Regions from separate parts of the Roseibium sp. ROS1 genome, predicted to be linked through region 3. Evidence: riboswitches for the same ligand, from Rfam matches in the RefSeq annotation. Region 3 holds a riboswitch; each other region holds the start of a gene.

Region 1 (7,389 bases), on a different contig from region 3:
CCGGACTGACTGTGCAGCTCGTTCCCGTACCCCGCTCCTTCTCGCTCTCCCGCCGTGAAGCTGATATCGCCGTGACAATAGACAGGCCGGAAACAGGCAGGCTGGTTGCCGGCAAGCTCGTCGACTATTCGCTCGGCCTTTATGCGTCAAAAACCTATCTGAAAAGCCGGGGAACACCTGCCTCCGCAAGCAATCTGATCGACCACGATCTTATTGGCTACGTGGAAGACCTGCTCTACTCGCCATCGCTGAACTATGGCACAGAGATCCTGAAAGACTGGACCGCGCGATTTGAAATCGCCTCCGCACTCGGCCAGACCGAAGCAGTCAGGTCCGGCGCCGGTATCGGCATCCTTCACGATTTTATCGCGCGCGATGATACCGATCTGATCGCCGTTCTCCCGGAGATAAAGCTTCACCGGGCCTACTGGATGGTGACACATGAAAGTTCGCGCCCTCTCCGCCATGTCGCCGCGGCACAGGATTTTCTGCGCGATCAAGTCGCGCGCGACAAGGCGATATTCGGTTAGCCAGGCCGAAGGCGAAACGCGCTCCACCTACCGCCAGGGATCTGTCGCCATTATCCATTCCCTGGTGCGCGCTTCCGGATCGGCATTCCGGGTGATGTCGGTGACAACGGCTGCGATATCTGCGCCGTTCTCGAACACACCCGGCAGACGCTCCGGATTGAGACCGCCAATAGCAACAAGCGGCAATTCGCCGATCTGCCGCTTCCACCGTCCGACCTTTTCAACGCCTTGGGGCGCCCATTTCATTTCTTTCAGGATCGTTGGATAGACAGGCCCCAGCGCGACATAATCGGGCTCGACAGAAAGAGCGATTTCCAGTTCCTCACCGTCATGGGTCGAAACGCCGAGTTTCAGACCGGCCTTGCGAATGGCCGCCACATCGGCGTCAGCAAGGTCTTCCTGACCAAGGTGGACAAAGTCGCAGTCCAGCTCAATCGCGAGCTGCCAATAGTCGTTCACGACAAGTTGGCAGCCGTGCTTTTCGCAAGCGCTCTTGGATGCTGCGATTTCCTTGCGCAGGACTTCGTCGCTCGCGTCCTTGATGCGCAGTTGAACCATTTTGACGCCAAGCGGAACCAGCCGCTCGATCCAGTCGGAACTGTCGACGATGAGGTAAAAGGGATCGAGCTTCATTCAAACACCGCCATTCCGAGAACCGGGGTAGAAGGAACCGCCATGTCGCGAGGTTCCAGGGGTTGGGCTTCATAGGCCAGGCGACCGGCCTCAATTGCAACTGCAAAGGCTTTAGCCATTGCGACAGGGTCTCCGGCCTTTGCCACAGCCGTATTCAGCAGCACCGCATCGAAACCGAGTTCCAGAACAGCGGTCGCATGGGACGGTCTGCCAAGACCGGCATCCACAACAAGTGGGATGCCTTTGAAGTGACTGCGATAGGCACGAAGGGCATCCGGATTGACCGGCCCCTTCGCCGAACCGATTGGCGCACACCAGGGCATCAGCACCTGGCACCCCGCCTCAAGCAACCGTTCGCCGACGACAATATCGTCCGTCGCATAGGGAAACACCTTGAAGCCGTCATCGCTCAGGATACGTGCGGCTTCCACGAGGCCAAAGACATCCGGCTGCAGGCTGTCGTGATGACCGATCACTTCCAGCTTGATCCAGTCGGTTCCAAAAAGGTCGCGTGCCATTTTTGCGGTGGTGACGGCTTCCTTCACCGAATGACATCCGGCAGTGTTGGGCAGCACCTTGACGTTCAGTTCCCGGATCAGGTCCCAGAACCGGCCGCCTCCGCCACTTCCTGCCGTTTCGCGCCGAAGGGACACCGTCAGAATTTCAGCCCCAGATACCTTCACCGCGTCCGACAGAATTTGGGGTGATGGGTACTGGGCAGTTCCAAGCAGGAAACGCGACGCAACGCTTTCGCCGTAAACTTCAAACATAGGCGTCATCCTCCCTGCATCGGCGACAGGATCTCGATACGGTCGCCAGCTTGAAGGAAGCAATCGCTTCGTTCTTCAGCACAAACCAGATCGCCGTTGCGTGCCGTTGCAAGAAACTCATGGTCATAGGCAAGTTCGTCCAGAAGCGCAGCCAGCGTCGCGCTGACAACTTCCTGAGGTTCGCCGTTAATGGTTAGCTTCAAGGGACTTCTCCTGAAGGTGTTGCACGATCCTGCCTGCCGCCTCCATGGCAAAATGCGGAGCAAGCAGGAAGCCGTGCCGGTAGAATCCGTTCATTGACAACGTGTTGCCGGTAAACGTGAGACGAGGAAGATTGTTCGGATATGCCGGGCGAAGGCCCACCCCGGTTTCGATGATCTTTGCCTCGGCAAATCCCGGATGCAGGCTGTAGGCGGCATTTAGAAGTTCCATGGTGGACCGAACGCTGACCGCTCCCTGGTCACCGCTTTCGATCATGGTTGCCCCGACCATGAAGACACTGTTGTCACGAGGCACGACATAGACCGGGATGCGCGGGTGCAGAAAACGCACCGGCCGCGAGAGGGAGACATCCGGCGCGTGGAGAATCAGCATTTCACCGCGTACGGGACGCAAATGCGGATCCGGCGAGGCCATGCCGGTACAATCGGCGACAAGATCGGTCGCCGCGGTGAAGTGCTGCGCCTCTAACCTCACCTTTGCACCGCTTTCAGACACCTTTGCCCGCAATGCCGTGAGGGCTCGCCGCGGATCGAGATAGGCTTCCCCGGCAAAATGGAGCCCCTTTGCAAATCGGCCTGCGAGGTCTGGCTCGAGTGCGCCCAGCGCGTCAGCATCGAGCCAGGCAAAGCCGCTGGTTCGAGAAGCAAAGCGACTTAACTCGCCGGTATCGCGCGGCGCGGCAACAACCAGCGTGCCATTGTGCCGGACCTGTCCCGGCAGGACCTTGCTCCACCAGCCAATGGAGGCTTGCCCGAGCCGCAGAACATCTTCCTCGGCACTTTCCCGCTCGCACCATGGCGCCAACATGCCGCCTGCGAGCCAGGAGGCACTGGCGGTGAGATCCTTGTGTTTTTCCAGCAGCTCCACCCGCACACCGCGCGAGACAAGCTCATGTGCCAGTGCCAGACCGGCGACACCCGCCCCTTTGATACCGACCTTCATTCCGCCTCACCTGCCAGGGTGGACGTCAGTCGTTCGACATCACGGAATGTTTGATAGCCCGCTTGCATTCAACGGATCTCCGCAAGGACCGGAAAAGGTCCCGCATTTCGGACATTCGGCTTGGAAAGGTGGCCGGGTTGGAGCATTGCCGTGGCGAACGCAGCTGGCCGAGAACACCTTCCCTTCGCCAGCATGACCTGGATCAGGTTCGTCGGGTCCCTGCACTGCGCAAGTGCGCCAGCAGTATCTCAGCCTCTTCTGGAGGCACCCCGGGTGAGCCCCTGTTGTGCCGCCCGTCAGGCGCACCTGTCAAGAGACAGGATGAGCCTTCATCCTTGTTGCCAGGGTCGCGCCAGAAAGTCGTCGATTTCGGCAAGGGTGCTGAACCGATAGACTTTCAGATGGTCCGGAGGTTCGCGGTAGATGCGCTCCAGTTTGGCTCTGGCGGAGTGTCTCGTTCGCCAGATGAACCTCAGGAATTCAACAGTTTGCCAGTTGAACTGCTCCGGGCAGCCCTCGGCCAGATCCGGACGGCTTTGCCCATTGTATTTCACCGACCGTTTCAGCACTCGAAATATGCGGCGCGTTACCGGGACATCGAGCCAGATGAAAGTGTCGGCACGTTCGATACGTTCCGCATAGGTGCTTGAATGACCACCCTCGAAGATCCACACATCCTTCAGATGGACCTCATGCGTCAGCCGGTCTTTCTCTTCCCGCGTCCGCTCGTTCCAACCGGAGCGGTAGTGGATCTTGTCCATATGAAAGACCGGTAGTCCGGTTTTCCGCCCAAGGGCAACGGCAAGCGTGCTTTTACCCGAGCCCGGGCCGCCAACGATCATCACGCGTTTCATGTCGCACCAAACAAAAGCAAGGAAGGGCCGGTCGTTATACAGATTGTGCAGGGGATGAAAACCCGAAACAGACTGTTCAATGGACACTTCGGCTTCGCTGGCCCTATCTAGTTTGCAAGACAGAATGTTCTTTGATGGAGAGGCAGATGAGCTGGTTGAATTGCCCTGATCCCGTACCGGGAAATGCTGCAAGCTGTGACCCGATTGAAACGATCTTCGTACCGCGGACATCCGACCTCGGCGGATTTTCGGTAAGACGTGCCTTGCCCTCCGCCAGGCGGCGGATGGTTGGCCCGTTCATCTTCTTCGACCAGATGGGCCCGGCAGAGCTTTTGGTCGGCGGCGGTATCGACGTGCGCCCGCATCCTCACATCGGGTTGGCGACAGTTACCTATCTCTTCGAAGGAGAGATGTATCATCGTGACAGCCTTGGAACGGAGATTGCGATTGCCCCCGGTGCTCTGAACTGGATGAGCGCAGGCAAGGGCATCGTGCATTCCGAACGTGAGAGGCCGGAACGCCTGCAGGAAAAACGTCCCCTGTTTGGCCTGCAGAGCTGGGTGGCCCTGCCTAAACACCTGGAAGAGACCGACCCGACCTTCCAGCACCACGGCACCGAAGAACAGCCGGAATTTGCCGACAAGGGCGCTTCAGTCAAACTTATCGCGGGCGAGCTTTATGGCCACAAGGCACCGGTGAAGACAGCGTCCGACATGTTCTATGCCGATATCACGCTGGAACCGGGAGCGAAGATCCCGCTGGATGCCGGGTGGGAAGAGCGCGGCCTTTACACGGTCTCGGGCCAGATCACCATCGCCGGCCAGAATTTCGATCCGGCCCAGCTGCTGGTGTTCAAACCGAGTGATCATCTGGTGATCGAAAACACGTCTCCCGTGCCGGCTCGTTTCGTAGTGCTTGGCGGCGAACCGATGGACGGCCGGCGTTATATCTGGTGGAACTTTGTGTCTTCATCGAAAGAGCGCATCGAGCAGGCCAAGGAAGACTGGCGTCTTGGCCGTTTCGATACGGTACCCGGCGATGCGGAAGAGTTCATTCCCTTGCCTGACCGTCCGGGGCCCTGACACTCCAGCCGCTTTCCAGTGGCGGTGCTTTTTCAAACCTGTCGGCGGGCCGGATAAGGTCCGGCTCGCCAAAGTCCAGAATGATGTTGAGCCGTTGGCTTGCCAGCGGGTCCCCCGTCAGATTTGGATCTTCCGGCGAAACCGACAGCCGCACGCCCCGGTGTGTCGTCTCCAGTTGCCTGAACCCGGAAACCGCCTCGCGAAACACTTCCGGAACCGTCCAGCCATACCGAAGCGAGAGGGCGTCGATCACCAGCCAGACCGCATCAAGGCCGATCTGCATCTGGCGCGGATCCTCCACCACCAGCTTCAGCCGCAGATAATCGATGCTTTTTTCCGATGGGCCGCGCAGCAGAAAGAAAAGGGTTGTCGAGCCGTAGTCGACGCTGGGTGTGGTCAAGGGCACCAGGTCGGATGCACATTGCCAGCGGCCTTCACTGAAAGGTGCCCGGCTCCAGCCGGGATTTCCGAGCCCCAAAGACCGTAATTCGTCGCATAGCTGATCCGGCTGGCCCAGGAAGCTGCGTTTCAGTTCCGCGGACAGTTCCGGTTCCGGAGCCAGCAGCACCTGCTTGGCCGGAGTCTGCAGGGAAGAAAGCGGATCAGGCATCAAGGGGGCGGTTGCAACGCTTTCCTCACTCCCTTGCCCGGCAAGGTGCAGGAACAGGCCGCCAACGGCGAAACCGGCAGCCAGCAACGCCAGGGTTCCCCAGATGTAGTACGGCGTCACCTGAGCACGTTTACGAGATCTGGACGCGCGGGTTGGCAGGCCGGGCTTCCTGGGCTCGCCTCCTTCAGACAGAGTTTCCATGTCCGGCTCGGCCCAGCGCGGGCCCTTGGAACGGTGCCCCGGCCTCGACCTGGATTGCGCTCCCCTACCCGTCCGGTCTGCCGACATTGCAGCCGATCCAAGCAAATGCCTGAGCTTGTCTGCGAAACCTGCCATTCAGTCCCTTAACACCGCGATCCTCAACCGAGTGGTCAAGGGCACGGGATTTATCAAACCAATACCTTGAAAAGGCAACCGGATACCTGTCATGTAAGCGCCGCTTCCACGGTCGCGCAGCCAAACGTAACGCTCGCACCCGAACCAGAACCAAAGAGGCCCCGAATGCCCACCTTTCCAGGTGACACACCTGACCTGCGCCGTGCGATCATCGAGACAGCCCGTGCCTTGCCTCGTCTCGGACTGACCAAAGGCACCTCAGGAAATGTCAGTGCACGCACCGAATCCGGTTTTTTGGTGACGCCGTCGGGAACGCCTTACGAAAATCTGACTGAAGACAAGATTGTCGCGCTGGACTGGGAGGGCTGCTACCGCGGCGAGACACTACCGTCTTCCGAATGGCGGATGCATCTTGACTTCTATCTGGCGAAGCCGGATTGCGGCGCGGTGGTGCATTGCCATAGTCCTCGCGCGACCGCCCTGTCCTGCCACCGGCGCGGTATTCCTGCATTTCACTATATGGTGGCGCTTGCCGGTGGCGACCGTATCGAATGCGCCCATTACGCCACCTTCGGCACCCGCGGATTGTCCGAGGCAATGATTTCAGCACTTGGCGACAGAAACGCCTGCCTGCTTGCAAATCATGGGCAGATCGCCGGTGGAGCAACCTTGCAGAAGGCGCTGTCGACCGCGGAAGGCGTGGAAGATCTGGCAGACCAGTATCTATCAGCCCTGATCCTGGGTGAACCTGTGATACTGGATGCGGAAGAAATGACCGTAATCTTGAAAAAATTCAAAACCTACGGAAAACAAACAAGCGAACTTGAAGACGGCCAGACAGCTGCCTTCGAACTGCCAAGACGGATGGACTGAAAATGCGGCTGGGAATTGACTGGGGTGGAACCAAGATCGAAATCATCGCTCTTTCCAACGAGGGCGAGGAACTGTTCCGGCAACGGGTCGACACCCCCAGGGACGACTATGAAGGTTGTCTGGAAGCAGTCCGTTTTCTGGTCGAGGCGGCCGAAAAGGCAACCGGACAGACGGGAACGCTCGGTCTTGGAATTCCCGGTTCGCTTTCCCCCAAGACAGGTCTGGTCAAGAACGCCAATTCCACCTGGATGAACGGCAAGCCCCTGGACCAGGACCTGCAGAGGGTTCTTGGCCGCCCGGTTCGTATCCAGAATGACGCAAACTGTCTGGCTGTTTCCGAAGCGACCGATGGCGCAGGTGCTGGAGCGCATATCGTTCACGCTATCATCATCGGCACAGGCAGCGGCTCGGGCATTGCCATCGACGCGAAAGCCCATCTTGGTGCCAACGGCATCGGTGGCGAATGGGGAGCGATCACCGTGCCCTGGCTAAAGCCGGAGGAGTATCCGGGTCCCGACAGCTGGATCGGCCACAAGG
Region 2 (7,389 bases), 1.0 Mb from region 3:
TCGTAACGGATTATTGCCCCTCGCCAGACTTCGCGCAGATTGCGCAAGACGCGGAAGTCGAACTGATCGAGACCGGCCAGCAAGAAGACAGCACCGCCGGCTGATCGAACACAGCACTCCGAGTAACCGGTGCACAAACGGGTGGAGAACCCTGTGCGCAGGATGTGGATATGCTGTTTGTGCCTTGGGGAGAAATGGCACGCCCAACGGGACTCGAACCCGTGTTTCCGCCGTGAAAGGGCGGCGTCCTAGACCGCTAGACGATGGGCGCGCGGGGCTTGAGAAGCTCAGTGCCTCAAGCCGAGGACCGTGCGTATACGGCTGCATGACAAAAGACGCAAGCCCTAATTTTCATTTTTCTGTCACATGCCTGTTCATAACCGCGCGCCGTATGCGCGACGCTACGTCAGCGTGCGACAAAATCCGTGCGACCCAGTTGCTTGCCCGTGACGGGATCGAAGCGCAGCAGCGCCGTCTTGCTGCCTTCACGCACCAGAACCAGCAAGAGACCGTTCGAAAGGTTCGCTTGCAAAATTTCCGCGTCGGCGCCAACTGCCACTGTTGCGGCATATTGATCGGCGGAAACATCGGACTTATTGGAGTTGATCTTGTAGAGAATTGCTGCAAAGACAGCGATAAAGCCGGCGATCATGACGAGGGACGAGCCGAGCAACAAACGCTTCAGTTTGGCCTGGATGCGTTCGGCCGCAGGATCAAGCGGCTTTTCACCCGGCCCCTCATCCCGATAATCAGGTTGTGACATGACAGACAATTCCCTCGAGTATCCGGCCGGTCTGGACCAGGATTTCAGTTTAACAGTTGATGCAGCCGATGCCGGGAAACGGCTGGATGCGGTGCTGGCGGCTCATCTGGAAGCCCTTAGCCGCAACAGGATCCAGTCCCTGATCAAGTCCGGGGACGTCACCGTCGGCGGCGCGAAAATAGTGGAGCCGAAATACCGGGTCAATGAAGGCGATGCCCTGACCCTCACTTTGCCGCAGGCAGAAGACCCGGAGCCCAAGGGCGAGGACATCCCCGTCTCGGTCGTCTTTGAGGACGAACACCTTATCGTGGTCGACAAACCGGCGGGGCTTGTCGTCCATCCTGGCGCCGGCAACTGGACCGGCACCCTCGTCAATGCACTCATCCATCATTGCGGTGACAGCCTTTCCGGCATCGGCGGCGTGAAGCGCCCCGGCATCGTTCACCGGATCGACAAGGATACCTCCGGACTGCTTGTCGTCGCCAAGACCGACCAGGCCCACAAGGGCCTTGCAGCCCAGTTTGCCGACCACGGCCGCACCGGACCGCTGGAACGCGCCTACTCGGCTCTGGTCTGGGGAGCACCCTCCGGCCTGAAAGGTACGATCAACGCCAATCTGGCCCGCTCACAGGCAAACCGGCAGAAGATCGCGGTCGTCAAGACCTCCGGCCGCCACGCCATTACCCATTGGCAGGTGAAGGAGCGCTTCGGCAATGCCGAGCAGCCTGCCCTCGCCTCGCTGCTGGAATGCCGTCTTGAAACCGGACGCACCCACCAGATCCGCGTGCACATGGCCCACATTGGCCATCCGCTGATCGGAGACGATGATTACGGGTCGGGTTTCAAGACCAAGGCAAACCGTCTGGATGAGCCACTCAAAAGCCTCGTGAACGGTTTTCACAGGCAAGCCCTGCATGCCGGCCTGCTGGCTTTCGAACACCCGGCAAATGGTAAAACCTTGCGCTTTGAGAGCCCTTACCCGAATGATTTCGCAAATCTTTTGTCCGGATTACAAAAATTTTAGGATGCGTTTTCGTTTTCTGACCATGCAATCGGCCAATTTGGACCTATATTAGAAGCTCTTGTGTGCCTGTACGGACACTATTGTGCGTCCGCCTTCCCTCAAAAATGGCTTGCTTGCGTATCACTGCGGGGCAGCGGGAGGAAGGGGTCGCAAACTTGACGAAAGGGGGTGCATGTTATGGCCCAGAACGTTCCGACGCTTACAGCAGGGGAAGGCGGTCTCAGCCGGTATCTGGACGAGATCCGCAAGTTTCCGATGCTTCAGCCGCAGGAAGAGTACATGCTCGCCAAGCGCTACAAAGAGCATGAAGACCCTGAAGCTGCAGAACGCCTAGTCAATTCCCATCTACGCCTCGTCGCCAAGATTGCCATGGGTTACCGCGGGTATGGCCTGCCGATCGGAGAAGTCGTTTCCGAAGGCAACGTCGGCCTGATGCAAGCGGTCAAGCGCTTTGAACCGGACAAGGGATTCCGGCTCGCGACCTATGCCATGTGGTGGATCAAGGCGGCTATCCAGGAATATATCCTGCGCTCATGGTCCCTCGTGAAAATGGGGACCACGGCCAACCAGAAACGCCTGTTCTTTAACCTGCGTCGCCTCAAGGGCAAGATCCAGGCGCTGGACGAAGGCGATCTGAAGCCGCATCAGGTCTCTGAGATTGCCACCAAACTCGGGGTGTCCGAGGAGGAAGTGGTGTCCATGAACCGCCGTCTGGGCGGCGATGCCAGCCTGAATGCGCCCGTGCGCGCGGAAGCTGATGCCGGTGAATGGCAGGACTGGCTTGTCGATGAAAGCGACAGTCAGGAAACCCTGCTTGCCAATCAGGAAGAGCTGGACATGCGTCGCAAGATGCTGAACGACGCAATGGACGTGCTCAACGAGCGCGAACGGCGCATCTTTGAAGCACGCCGCCTGGCCGAAGACCCGATGACGCTGGAAGACCTTTCGGGCGAATTCGGCGTCAGCCGTGAGCGCGTCCGCCAGATCGAGGTTCGCGCCTTCGAAAAGGTTCAGAAAGCTGTGCGCAACAGCGCCCGCACCATGGACCAGCCCACGGCCTGAGATAGCCGAACCTGGAAAAAACAATAAAAGCGCTGGAGCTCAGGCTCCAGCGCTTTTCTTTTGCTTGAAAGTCCTTCCCGGTGTCATCCCGGACGCAGCACAGCGAAGATCCGGGATCGGAGAGCCCGGAAGCCATCGCCTGAAAACCACAGACACTCACAGAGACTTCCGCCTCCCCGGCCCCGGCTCGCACTACGCTTGGCCGGAGTGACGACGGAGAGAGGGAGCTTCTTTGCCGGTGGTCAGAAGCGCTGGAGACTGGCTCCAGCGCCGTCTTGTCCTTGGCAACGTTCCTTCAACCCCTCAGCGGATTTCGGCCGTGTAGCTCTCCACCGGCACGACCTTGCTGATCAGACCGGCTTCGGCCATGAATTCCGCAAAGCGCTGGTAGCGGCCTTCATCAAGTGCAGCCGGACGCTTGGCGAACCGCGGCAACGTATCGAACCATGCACGCCTGTTCAGCTCGTCATTGAGGTTCGGATACGCTTCTATGAAGGCATTCCAGGCTTCTTCCGGGTGATTGCTCAGATAGATCGTGGCCGCTTCCACGGCTGCCAGGAACTTGGCGAAGCGTGGATCGTCCGTCTTGTCCTTGTTGACGACATAGATCAGCTCATCAAAGATCGGCACACCGTTTTCTTCGGGGAAGAAAGCCTTGCCGGGTTTGCCTTCGATTTCGAGCTGGGTGAGCTCGAAATTGCGATATGCGCCGATCACCGCATCCACCTGACCGGCAAGCAGAGAGCCTGACAACGCGAAATTCACGTTCACCAGCTCGACATCATCCATGGTCAAACCGGCCGAACGCAGCATCTGGCCCAACATCGCGTCCTCGAAGCCTGACACGGAAAAACCGACACTCTTCCCCTTGAGATCCTTCAGTTCCTGTATCGGGCCGTCCTTGAGCACGATGAGAGAATTGAGGGGCGTTTCCACCAGCGTACCGATCCATTTCAGCGGCAGTTCTTCCTCGATTTGCGCATGAAGCGTCGGCTGATAGGACACCGCGATATCGCCCTGCCCGGCAGCAACCAGTTTCGGCGGCATCGCCGGGTCCGCAGGTTCGATGATCTCAACCTCGAGGCCTTCTGCCTCGAAGAAACCCTTGGTCTGCGCAGTTACCAGCGGCGCGTGATCCGGATTGATGAACCAGTCGAGCAGCAAGGTCAGTTTCTCACTGGCCTGTACCGGCCCCGATGCCAGCAGCCCGGCCGCCAATGCTAGTGACAGGATTTGTTTTTTCATGAGGTCCTCCGTAGAGCGGCAGCTAGGTGAGCGGCTGCCAGGGAACAAGAAGTCGGGTGAGATGGTTCACGGCAAAGCGCATGATCAGCACCATCGCCGCGAGCAGGATCAGGGCGGCGAACATCATGTCCGCCTGCATCCGGTTGCTGCTTTGAAGCATGATGAAGGCAAGGCCTCCTTTTGCCCCGGCCCATTCGCCGATGATCGCCCCCATGGGAGCGAACACCGCGGCCACCCGCAGGCCGGAGGCAAACGCCGGCAAGCCTGACGGCAGGCGAAAGAACCAGAGTTCCTTCAGGCGAGACAGACGATAGAGCCGGGCGAGATCGTACAAACCCGGGTCAAGCCGCTGCAGGCCATCGAAAAACGTCGATGTGACCGTGAAGAAGATGACCAGGATGATAACGACGATCTTGGATGCCAGCCCGAAACCAAGCCAGAGCACCAGGATCGGCGCGATTGCGAAAACAGGCAGGGCCTGCGTCACCAGAATGGGCGGCATGGCGAACCTTGCAGCAATCGGAAACAGCCACAAAAGAACAGAAAGCAATGCCCCGGCGGCTGCCCCCAGCACAAACCCGAGCACCGTCTCATAGGCGGTGATGCCGGCATGATGCAGAAGGAAGCCTGCGTGTTTGACAAAGGCTGTAAAGACGCGGTCCGGACCCGGCAGGATATAATGCTGGGTGTCGAACACATGGACGATTGCCGCCCAGATTGCGACGGTCAGCAGCAGGCCGAGTATGGTCCTGGCAACAGCTTTCACAAACGCCATCATCCCGCAGCCCCCGCCGCCATTGGCCAACAGGAACGCATGAAAGCCGATACCGGCATTCGGATGTGCGGCGACCGCCGTGGTCGCAGACAAGTACGCATAGGATCTCCCGTCTTCGGACAAGCCGAAAATGACAATGGAGATCCGGGAATAGGCTAAGGATTCCGTCCCTTCGCCGGCATGACCCGGATCAGGTTCTAAGGGTTCGGCATTACGCCATCTCAGCTCCGGTAACCGGAACACCCCTCGGACCAAGGCGGACCATGCCTTGTGTGACGGAAAAAGGCAAGCCGCCGTGAGGCGGCTTCTTCAGATTTTGAAAGGAGGCAGGCTGGCGCTTAGCCGGCTTGCCAGGATGTGATCGCCTTTTCAACGGCATCTGCACCGGCGGTTCCCTTTTCCAGGGTCAGGATGCCGCGCTTGCCGTTTTCGTAAAGCATCGGAATGTCAATCCAGCCGCGTTCACGCAGCAGGGCGAGATTGCGTTGCTGCTCGTTCGGCAAGCTGGAAAGGGCAATCCAGAAAAAGCCCGGAGACACTTTCACGGAAGCGCCGATCAGCGCATCGCCACGAGCTTCTTCCGTAGGCTTCATGACCAGGCCGGGCACGTTGACGACGTCACCCGGAGCGAAGTTTTCCGGGAACTCGTACTTGATCTCGACCAGATGGCTGGCGGGCAAGGAAGTATCGTCATTCGGCTTGATGCGAATGTCGACCTTCACATCCCGCTCGGGGATTTCAATGGAGGCGCTCAGAACCGCGAGAGCCTTGCCGTCCAGATTCGTTTCTTCATCGACACCCCAAACGACAGCGCCTTGCGCAGCCGTTCCGGCACCGCCGGACTCTTCCCCTTCTTCGTAAAGGATGGAGCGCTGCACCGAGGAATCCGCATCCGTAGCGGACGGAGCCGGTGAAGTTTCGTCTGGCGAAATGGCCGAGAGATTGTCTTCCGGCACCGCAATCGGGCTTTCGGTGGTCGCAGAAGACTGATCGTTTTCTCCGCTCGTCACGATGGACGGCTGGGAAGGTTCGGGCGCAGCGGAAGCTGGTGTATCGACCTGCGGTGTATCGGCCGGCGCAGGCGAATCAGACTGTCCGGTAATCGTCGTCGTGGTTACCGTACGTGCATCCGGGGCAACCACATCCGTCTCGCCTTCGTTCAACAGGCGGTCGGTGTTTTTCGAAGGCTCTTCACCTTCTCCGGCAGGGGCAGCGGTCGAAGGCTCCGGTGTGGTGTCCGGCTGCGTATCGACAGGCGTTTGCGAAGAAGACGCGACCGGCACGTTGCCGCTATCGGCTGTCTCATCGCCCGCAGGCATCAGGAAATAGGCTCCGGCGCCCAGGAGCACCAGCAGCAGGACACCCGCAGCAATCGCGATCGGAACGGTGCGGCTACCGGATGAATCACCACGCAGCGCATCCGAAGCACTCGGCTTGGTGCGCTTGGAGCGGCTTTTCTTGGAGGCCGACTTGTCTTTCGGCTTGGCTGTCTCGTCGCCAGGATAAGCCTGATCGGCGGGATCGGCCGCATCGGTGTTATCTGCAGGCTCGAACAGGCCATCATCAGCCTGTTCCGGCTGCACCGGTCCACCGAAAGAGGGCTCCTGGCGCACAGGCGCAGCGCCCGGGTCGGCAGCTTCCTTGGCGTGGTGAACAGCCTGGCTGGCCGCTGTGCCAAGCGCTTCGGCCTGTGTCAGGGTTTCCTTCAAGGGCGACGGAGCCGGGGTATCCAACACCGGCGCTGCAGTTGTTTCAGGTTCTTGCGGTGCAGGCGCTTCCGGCGCAGTCTCCGCCACCGGCTCAGCCGGAGGCGGTGTCACGGGCGGCGCGGAAACCTGCGGTGCCGGGGTCGGCGTTTCGACCTTCGGAACAGTGGGGCTGAGACCGAGGCTTTCGCGGGCGGCTTCGGCTTCCACCTTGCGGATGGCTTCTTCCAGACGCAGCTGCTCGGCCGTGATCTCGGACGGCGCCAGTGGCGGCTCATAGGCTTTCAGCTGATTGACAATGGCATTGCGCGCACGGCTGTAAACGCTTCTGCGTGCAGCACCATTGTTTTCAGGTAAAGACGCGATCGTTTTCTTCAGAATTGAATAGTAATCAGCCATCTTCCTGCCTACCGGCCGACTGCAAGGATCTGTTCTGCGGGCCCGAGATTTCGTTTCATTCTCAGGCTTATAGCAAGTTTTTCGAAAACCGGTGCTATTTCTTCAATAACTTCGCCGCGACAGAGAACCTCGCAGTACCCTTTTCCTAACACAGATTGTTTGTTCGGCACACACATGGAACGCCGAAAACGAAAGGTGGTTGCGTGCGGTGATTCGCAGCACGCAACCGCAGTCCTTAATAATGTGCTTCTAACGTCACAGATCTCAATCCTGGAAGGGATTCTGCACAAGAATTGTGTCGTCCCGTTCCGGACTTGTCGACAGAAGAGCGACAGGAGCACCGATCAGTTCTTCGACGTGACGCACATATTTGATCGCCTGCGCCGGCAGATCGGCCCAGGTGCGAGCACCTTCG
Region 3 (7,389 bases):
ACAATCGTTACCTGGTTTGCGGGCATGTCGTCCGTATTGTCGCTGCTCACGCTGCCGCTTGGTTTCCTGCTGCCGGGTCAGGCCTGGATCATTCCGGACCTGCCCACGGCAGGTCTGCTTCTGCTGATCGGTCTTGCGGGCGGTGTCGGCCAGATCCTGCTGACCCAGAGCTACCGGTTCGCGGATGCCTCCACCATTGCCCCGTTCGACTATGTCAACATGCTGTGGGCGATCATTGTCGGCTGGGTTGTGTTCAGCGAAACGCCTTTGCCTGCAGTGGTGCTGGGGGCGCTGATCGTGATTGCCGCCGGTATTTTCGTCATCTACCGCGAGCACAAGCTCGGGCTGGACCGGACAAAGGCACGCCGGGCGTCATCGCCTTCGCGTTCGTAGGGGGAGAGACAAGAGGGCGCGTCCCGCTGTCTTCCCCCCGTCATTCCGGACAAGCACAGCAATGCTGTGCGCCGATCCGGAAACCAGACTTATTTCACGCTTTAGGCGCGGCATTACACAAAGAGAGAAGAGTTCGCTTTGCTCACGCTGATGCGCTGGATCCCGGATCGGCGCGCAGCTTTACTGCGCCGATCCGGAATGACGGCGAATGCGGGTGGTTTCCGGAAACGGCCTTACTGCGACTTGTATTCGAACCGCTCAACAGCGCTCTTTGTGCCGTCCTTGAAGATCAGCTGTACGCTGATCGACTGGGCCGACCCCAGGGGCAGCTCCAGATAGGGCTTGTCCTTCAGAACGACATTCTGGTTGTCCGGGTCACAGGCTTCCAGTTGCCATTCCTGCTCAATCGGGTCGTCGTTCAGTCCGTAGAAGACATAGTCGATGCCGCACTTCCAGGATTCCAGGTGGGTGAAATAGATCAGCTCCTGGCCCTGCCAGTCGCGGAATGACACCCAGTTGGCCTTGGTCAGGTCCAGGATCTGCTTGATCTGCTCCGGTGGCATGCCTTGCGCGGACGCGGTCGAGCCGATCGGAGCAAGAGCGAGGGGCAGGCAAAGGGCGGCGATTTTAATGAGTTTCATGGAAATTTCCGGGTCTGAGTTTAGAAGGCCTTGAAGGTAATGATGGTTTTGGTGTCCTGAATGCCGTCGATCGGGTGGACCTTCTCGTTCACGAAGTGGCCAATGTCCGAACCGTCATCGACATAGAATTTCACCAGAAGATCGTAGTCGCCGGAGGTGGAGTAGACTTCGGACGCAATTTCCGCATCGGCGATCGCATTGGCGACCTGGTAGGTCTTGCCCAACTGGCATTTGATCATCACGAAAAACGGTACCATGAGGCGCTCCGGGCAGTTGGTGTTTGAAGGGGGTGAACGTGTCACCTGAACCATCAGCCGGGCTGTTCGGTCAGCCAAACATGCCGGGCAACAGATTCACGAAAGCAGACTAGGACATCGCCTATCTACTCCCGCCAGTCAATTGCCGAGTAGCCGCTCTGCACAAGCCGGGTCTTGCAATCGCACGGCCGGCTTGTTAGCAGTGCAATCATCTCATGGGGGTGCCCGGCCATCCTGGACCGGGCTGAGAGGCGGCCTGCCAACTCCTTGAACCTGATCCGGCTGATACCGGCGGAGGGATTTGAGATCATGATGCACACACCACTCCCTTCAACACGTCCTTTCCGGAATACCGGCAACGGGCTTTCTGTCGCAGGAGAGCCGTCATGAGCCTTTCCGTCGCTGCTTCCACGCAGGCCCTGAGCGCCGAACAGGTCTTCACCCTTCTGGAAAGGGTGCGGCAGAAAACGCCGCGCGTTCACGCCATCACAAACGCGGTCGCCCAGAGTTTCACCGCCAATGTGCTGCTTGCGGTCGGTGCCGTTCCTTCCATGACCATCGCGCGGGAGGAGGTTGCGGCTTTTGCCGGCGGGGCTGATGCGCTGCTGGTGAACCTCGGCACCCTTGACGAGGAACGTCGTGCGGCCATTCCGCTAGCGATCGAAGCTGCCAGGACGGCCGGACGTCCGGTTTGTGTCGATCCGGTTTTCGTGAACCGGTCTCCCGTGCGCTGCGCCTATGCACGCGAATTGCTGGGCCTGAAGCCGGATCTGGTGCGGCTCAATCCGGAAGAACTCAACGCTCTCCTGCCGGAGCGGGCGGATGCCGATGCATTGATCGAGGCCGGAACGATTTTTGCGGTTACCGGCCCGGAAGACAGGGTCGAGAGCCGCGGCGAGGATTTCCTGCTGCGCAACGGCGATCCGCTGATGTCGCGCGTGACGGCCACCGGCTGTGCCGGCGGTGCGGTTCTGGCAGCGTTCCTGAGCATCGAAAAGGACAGGGCGCTTGCAGCTGCTTGCGGACTGTCCGTCTTCAACATTGCCGGCGAAATCGCTGCCGGCCGGTCAGGCGGGCCTGGCAGTCTGGTGCCGGAGTTGCTCGACGCACTCTATTGCCTGACTGACCGCGACATTGAAGCCCGTCTCAAGACCGGCTGACGCAGGCTTTTCGGCATCTACTCCCAGGAGGTTCCCATGACCGCAATTGCGGTAACCATTGCAGGATCGGATTCCGGCGGCGGAGCCGGCATTCAGGCTGATCTCAAGACCTTTTCCGCAAACGGCGTCTTTGGTGCCAGTGTTATTGCAGCCCTGACGGCGCAGAACACGCTTGGCGTCAGCGCCATTCATGATGTGCCGCCGGAGTTCGTGCGGGCCCAGATGACAGCCGTCTTCTCGGACCTTGCCGTCAAGGCGACAAAGATCGGCATGTTGTCGCGTGTCGATACGATCGAGGTGGTAGCTGAAGGGCTTCGGGCACATGAGACAGGCCCGGTTGTGCTTGACCCGGTGATGGTGGCTGCCTCCGGTGACCCGTTGCTTGCCGACAGTGCGGTCGATACGCTGATTGCCTTGCTGCTGCCGCTGGCCGATATTGTTACCCCGAACCTGCATGAAGCTGCCCGCATGTTGCAGGGCGACGTCGCCGCGGACGAAACGCAAATGCAGGCGCAGGCAGAACGTCTGCTCGGTCTTGGAGCCAATGCGGTTCTGCTCAAGGGCGGGCACGGGTCTGGCGCGAATAGCGCCGATCTGCTTCTGGATCGCAACGGCAATGCGGTCTGGCTCAGGTCAGAGCGGATCAAGACCGACAACACGCATGGCACCGGTTGCACCCTGTCGTCCGCGATTGCCTCGGGTCTTGCCAAGGGGCAGGACATGGAAGCGGCCGTCAGGTCCGCCAAGTCCTATATTCAGGCCGCCATCGCCGCTGCCGACACGCTTCACATCGGCAGTGGTCACGGGCCAGTCCATCATTTCCACGCGTTCTGGAGCAAGTGAGATGACCGATCAGCCAAACACCGAACCCGGACGGATCAGCCGTCGCGGACTTCTGGGGGCTTCCGCCGCCGCCGGTGCAAGCGCGTTGGCCGCCCCGGCGGTGGCGCAGGAGCAGGCGACGCTGGAATGGAAGATGGTCACGTCCTGGCCAAAGAACCTGCCGGGGCCCGGGGTCACGGCGCAGCGCATTGCCGACAGGATCGAGCTGATGTCCGGCGGTCGCCTGCGCGTTCGGCTTTATGCTGCAGGGGAACTGGTGCCGGCTCTGGGCGTGTTCGAGGCCGTCTCGGCGGGGACGGCGCAGATGGCGCACACGGCCTCGTTTTTCTGGCAGGGCAAGATCCCGGCTTCGGTCTATTTCACCGCCATCCCTTTCGGTTTGCTGCCGCATGAGCATATCACCTGGATTGAGCAGGGGGGCGGCCAGGCGCTTTGGGACGAACTTTATGCCCCGTTCGGACTAAGGCCCGTAATGGCCGGCAACACCGGCGTCCAGATGGGGGGCTGGTTCAAGCGCGAAATCAACACTCTTGACGATCTCAAGGGACTGAAGATCCGTATGCCGGGCCTTGGCGGCGAAGTGATGCATCGGCTTGGAGCGACGCCAGTCAGCCTGCCGCCTGCAGAGTTGTTCCAGGCGTTGGACAGCGGTGTGCTGGATGCGACGGAATTCCTAGGTCCCTGGTCGGACAGGGCAATGGGGTTCCAGAAAGCAGCCAAGTCCTACTACACGCCGGGGTTCCATGAACCCAACGGCACCGGTGAAGCGCTGTTCAACAAGGTGGCGCTGGAAGGTCTGCCGGAAGACCTTGGCGCCATCGTTCTGGAGGCCTGCAAGGCAGAAAACGGCCGCTCGCTTGCAGAAAGTGATTGGGAGAATGCAGGCGCACTGAAGCTCCTGCAGGAAGAGGACGGCGTTACCGTCCGTCCTTATCCGGACGACGTTCTGGACGCTTTGCGGGAAACTTCGGCAGTCGTGCTGTCCGAGTTCGCGAGCAAGGATGCGCTTAGCCAGAGGATCTACGACAGTCATATGGCTGCGCGGGCACGCCTTGCCCCCTGGAGTGACGTTGCCATGCGCCGCTTCCTCGAAGCTCGCGACAGCTAGGCTTGCCGCTTGAGGCTGCAAACAAGGAATGAAGTGCGGTCTTAGACCATCTCTTTCTGCGAGCCGGTGCAACCCACCGGTTCGCAGCTTGCAACCTGCCTTGCCGGAAAAGCTGTAATTGGCCGGACAGTGGCGCGTCGCCTGCTGACAAACTTCCTGACAAAAATTCAATTTCGAAAGGAAAGGCTACCGCGCAACGGTGTGCCGACGTGATTTCCGTTAGGAAAGGTGATTGGCGTTTTTACCAAGGAATATCAAGGAACTTGTCCTACAAAAGATCCACATTCCGTCACGAAACCTGTGGCAAAGCCGCAACGATTCACCGTTAAATTACGTTATCGGAAACTGACATTTCGAGTGCCTGTTTTTTAGGCAAATGTCTGAAAGTGTGTCGGTGCGATGACGAAGAGACTCTGAACCTGTCGTTTTTGAAGTGTTTTGAATGTCTACGCAGCAATACCTACCAGAAAAGCCGCGCATTTCGCATTGCAGCATGAAAAAACGACCGCATAACTGACGTAAATATTCAGTTGAAACGGACGGCATTCTCCTAAAACCCTGTCTCAGGTTGTCATCACACATCCGGTGGCTAGGGGATGGGAGGAAACTCAATGCCGTGGGTAAACAAGAAATCAGTTCTACTTGCTTCTACAGCTGTAGCTCTATCAATGGTTGCAAGTTCTGCGTTCGCTGGTGGTTTCGCACTTAGAGAGCAGAGCTCGTACTTTCAGGGTATGTCTTTTGCCGGGTATGGTACGTCCGGCGGTTCGATCTCTTCGATGTACTGGAACCCGGCGTCGCTTATCGGCGCTCAGCAGGGTCTCACCATCGAAGCGCATAATACGGGGCTTTTTCCAAGTTCGGATATCAACGGCACGCTGTCCGGCGGGTTCCTCGGTACGTCTTCGATCGGCAGTGGCGACATTGCTTCCGACGCGTTCATTCCCGCTTCGTACGCAGCCTACCGGCTGAATGAAAAGCTGATCTTCGGTGTCGGTATCAACGCACCCTTCGGCCTGTCGACAAAACCGGAGCAGAACTGGGCGGCCCAGTTCTATTCCCGTTCGTCTTCCGTGTTCTCGTTGAACGTCAACCCGACGGTTGCGCTTCAGATCAACGACATGTTCGCGATCGCGATCGGTGTTCAGGCGCAATACCTGGACGTGTCGCTGAAATCCGCCGACGCCACTTCCGGAGCGGGCTTCCCTCGTTCGAACCAGATCACTGGTGATGACATCGGTTTCGGTGTGACGGCTGGTCTGACGGTGCGACCGTTCGAGGGGACTGAAATCGGACTTGGATATCGCTCCGGTGTCGGTCACGATCTCGACGGCGACCTGTTCGCCGGTGGTGTCACAACGGCGATCGGCCTGGGTGTCGTTACGCCGGACATGATCAACCTTTCCGCAAAACAGAAGGTGACCGACAAGATCCGCGTTCTTGGAACGGTGGAATGGACCAACTGGAGCCGGCTCAAGTCGCCACGTGCGATCAACGATGCAACCGGCGCAGAGGCCACCGTCCTGCACTTCAACTATGACGACGGCTGGTTCTTCTCCCTGGGCGGTGAATACGACTTCAACGAGAAGCTTACCTTCCGCGGTGGTGTCGGTTACGAAATCTCGCCGATTGATGAAAAGATCCGCTCCACGCGTCTGCCGGACAATAACCGCTGGTGGCTGTCGGCTGGTGCCAGCTACACCTTCAACGAGCACCTGGCGTTCGATGTCGGCTACACGCACATCATTCCGGAATCGACCGATATCAACATCGATTCCAATCACCAGGACTACAACGCGGCATTCGGTACCTATTCGGGGGATGTCGACAGCAGCGTCAACATCATTTCTGCCGCGCTGCGCTACAAGTTCTGATCAGAAAGATCAGCCATTCAGGAAAGGCCGGGGCATATGCTCCGGCTTTTCTTCATGACTTTGGACGCTTAGAACGCCGCTGGATAGAGCCCGCCATCCATCAGGATGTTCTGGCCGGTGATGTAACCGGCGTGGCGGGAGCACAGGAAAGCGCAGGTCTGGCCGAACTCCTCGGCTGAACCGAAACGTCTTGCCGGGATTTCCGCTGCCTGTGCCGCCCGGACATCGTCGATGCTTTTACCTGACTGCTGCGCGGCGCGCTCGAAGCCGCCTTTCAGACGGTCGGTGTCCATCTTGCCGGGCAGCAAGTTGTTGACCGTCACGCCGTGGGGGGCAAGCTGGCGGCAGACGCCGGCCAGGAATGCCGTGAGCCCCGCCCGAGCACCGCTGGACAGATCGAGACCTTCGATCGGCATCTTTACCGAAAGCGAAGTGATGTTGACGATGCGGCCGAAACCGCGCTCCTTCATGCCGGGAACAACCGCCTGGATCAGCTCGATGGGGGTGACGAAATTCTGCACCACACCTTCCATCAGCGCCGCACGGTCCAGCTCGGAATAGTCGCGCCGGGGTGGGCCACCGTTGTTGTTGACCAGGATGTCCGGGTCCGGGCAGGCCGCCAGAAGCGCTTCTTGTCCCTCCCGTGTGGAAACATCCGCTGCGATGGCGGCAACGCTCACGCCGAAGCGGTTCTGCAGCAGGGTGCGGGTTTCTTCCAGAACCGTTTCGTTACGTCCGTTCAGGACGATGTCGCAGCCTGCTTCCGCCAGCGCTTCGGCGCAGCCCTTGCCGAGGCCGCGGCTTGACGCACAGATGATTGCCTTTTTGCCCTTGAGGCCGAGGTCCATGAACGTTCTCCTTGATGCAGGTTGGACATGCTTTGTGGCTGGCAAAACCCGATGCTGTCAAATGCCGTCAGGGACATATGGAGCCGGTCAGCATCCGGCAAGATGTTCGTGAAGCAACGGAATGAAGTGAGGGAGGCCAATACCCGATCCGTGCCGGTGTTAATCATTAAGCTGGAAAAAAAACAGCCCCGGGGAAGTCACGCCGTTTGTCATAATAGTGATACTTGAATCGCGTCTATAGCGCTCCAAAGGGAATTTGGAGAAG

Evidence for each region. Region 3 has a riboswitch for thiamine pyrophosphate ahead of thiM (hydroxyethylthiazole kinase). Riboswitches for the same ligand answer to the same signal wherever they lie in the genome.
Region 1: it holds a riboswitch for thiamine pyrophosphate, as region 3 does, so the genes downstream of both, thiO (glycine oxidase ThiO) here and thiM (hydroxyethylthiazole kinase) in region 3, are expected to answer to the same signal.
Region 2: it holds a riboswitch for thiamine pyrophosphate, as region 3 does, so the genes downstream of both, ACYQ6M_RS01010 (ABC transporter permease) here and thiM (hydroxyethylthiazole kinase) in region 3, are expected to answer to the same signal.

The regions. Positions count from the first base shown of each region.
Region 1 covers NZ_BAAGIG010000002.1:824,556-831,944, reverse strand. The annotation lists gene ACYQ6M_RS12025 (LysR family transcriptional regulator) at 1-530, shown strand, start outside; gene ACYQ6M_RS12020 (thiamine phosphate synthase) at 558-1,163, opposite strand; gene ACYQ6M_RS12015 (thiazole synthase) at 1,160-1,933, opposite strand; gene thiS (sulfur carrier protein ThiS) at 1,939-2,136, opposite strand; gene thiO (glycine oxidase ThiO) at 2,120-3,097, opposite strand; TPP riboswitch at 3,259-3,379, opposite strand; gene ACYQ6M_RS12000 (P-loop NTPase family protein) at 3,427-3,951, opposite strand; gene ACYQ6M_RS11995 (pirin family protein) at 4,098-5,033, shown strand; gene ACYQ6M_RS11990 (DUF6030 family protein) at 5,002-5,844, opposite strand; gene ACYQ6M_RS11985 (class II aldolase/adducin family protein) at 6,145-6,852, shown strand; gene ACYQ6M_RS11980 (ROK family protein) at 6,855-7,389, shown strand, end outside.
Region 2 covers NZ_BAAGIG010000001.1:222,451-229,839, reverse strand. The annotation lists gene ACYQ6M_RS01040 (DeoR/GlpR family DNA-binding transcription regulator) at 1-104, shown strand, start outside; tRNA gene ACYQ6M_RS01035 (tRNA-Glu) at 196-271, opposite strand; gene ACYQ6M_RS01030 (hypothetical protein) at 407-763, opposite strand; gene ACYQ6M_RS01025 (RluA family pseudouridine synthase) at 762-1,787, shown strand; gene rpoH (RNA polymerase sigma factor RpoH) at 1,965-2,849, shown strand; gene ACYQ6M_RS01015 (ABC transporter substrate-binding protein) at 3,153-4,094, opposite strand; gene ACYQ6M_RS01010 (ABC transporter permease) at 4,117-4,962, opposite strand; TPP riboswitch at 5,020-5,126, opposite strand; gene ACYQ6M_RS01005 (hypothetical protein) at 5,208-6,974, opposite strand; gene ACYQ6M_RS01000 (adenylosuccinate synthase) at 7,239-7,389, opposite strand, start outside.
Region 3 covers NZ_BAAGIG010000001.1:1,239,963-1,247,351, forward strand. The annotation lists gene ACYQ6M_RS05595 (DMT family transporter) at 1-393, shown strand, start outside; gene ACYQ6M_RS05600 (hypothetical protein) at 627-1,034, opposite strand; gene ACYQ6M_RS05605 (Lrp/AsnC ligand binding domain-containing protein) at 1,055-1,291, opposite strand; TPP riboswitch at 1,499-1,609, shown strand; gene thiM (hydroxyethylthiazole kinase) at 1,678-2,451, shown strand; gene thiD (bifunctional hydroxymethylpyrimidine kinase/phosphomethylpyrimidine kinase) at 2,488-3,294, shown strand; gene ACYQ6M_RS05620 (TRAP transporter substrate-binding protein) at 3,296-4,402, shown strand; gene ACYQ6M_RS05625 (OmpP1/FadL family transporter) at 5,071-6,276, shown strand; gene ACYQ6M_RS05630 (SDR family oxidoreductase) at 6,345-7,124, opposite strand.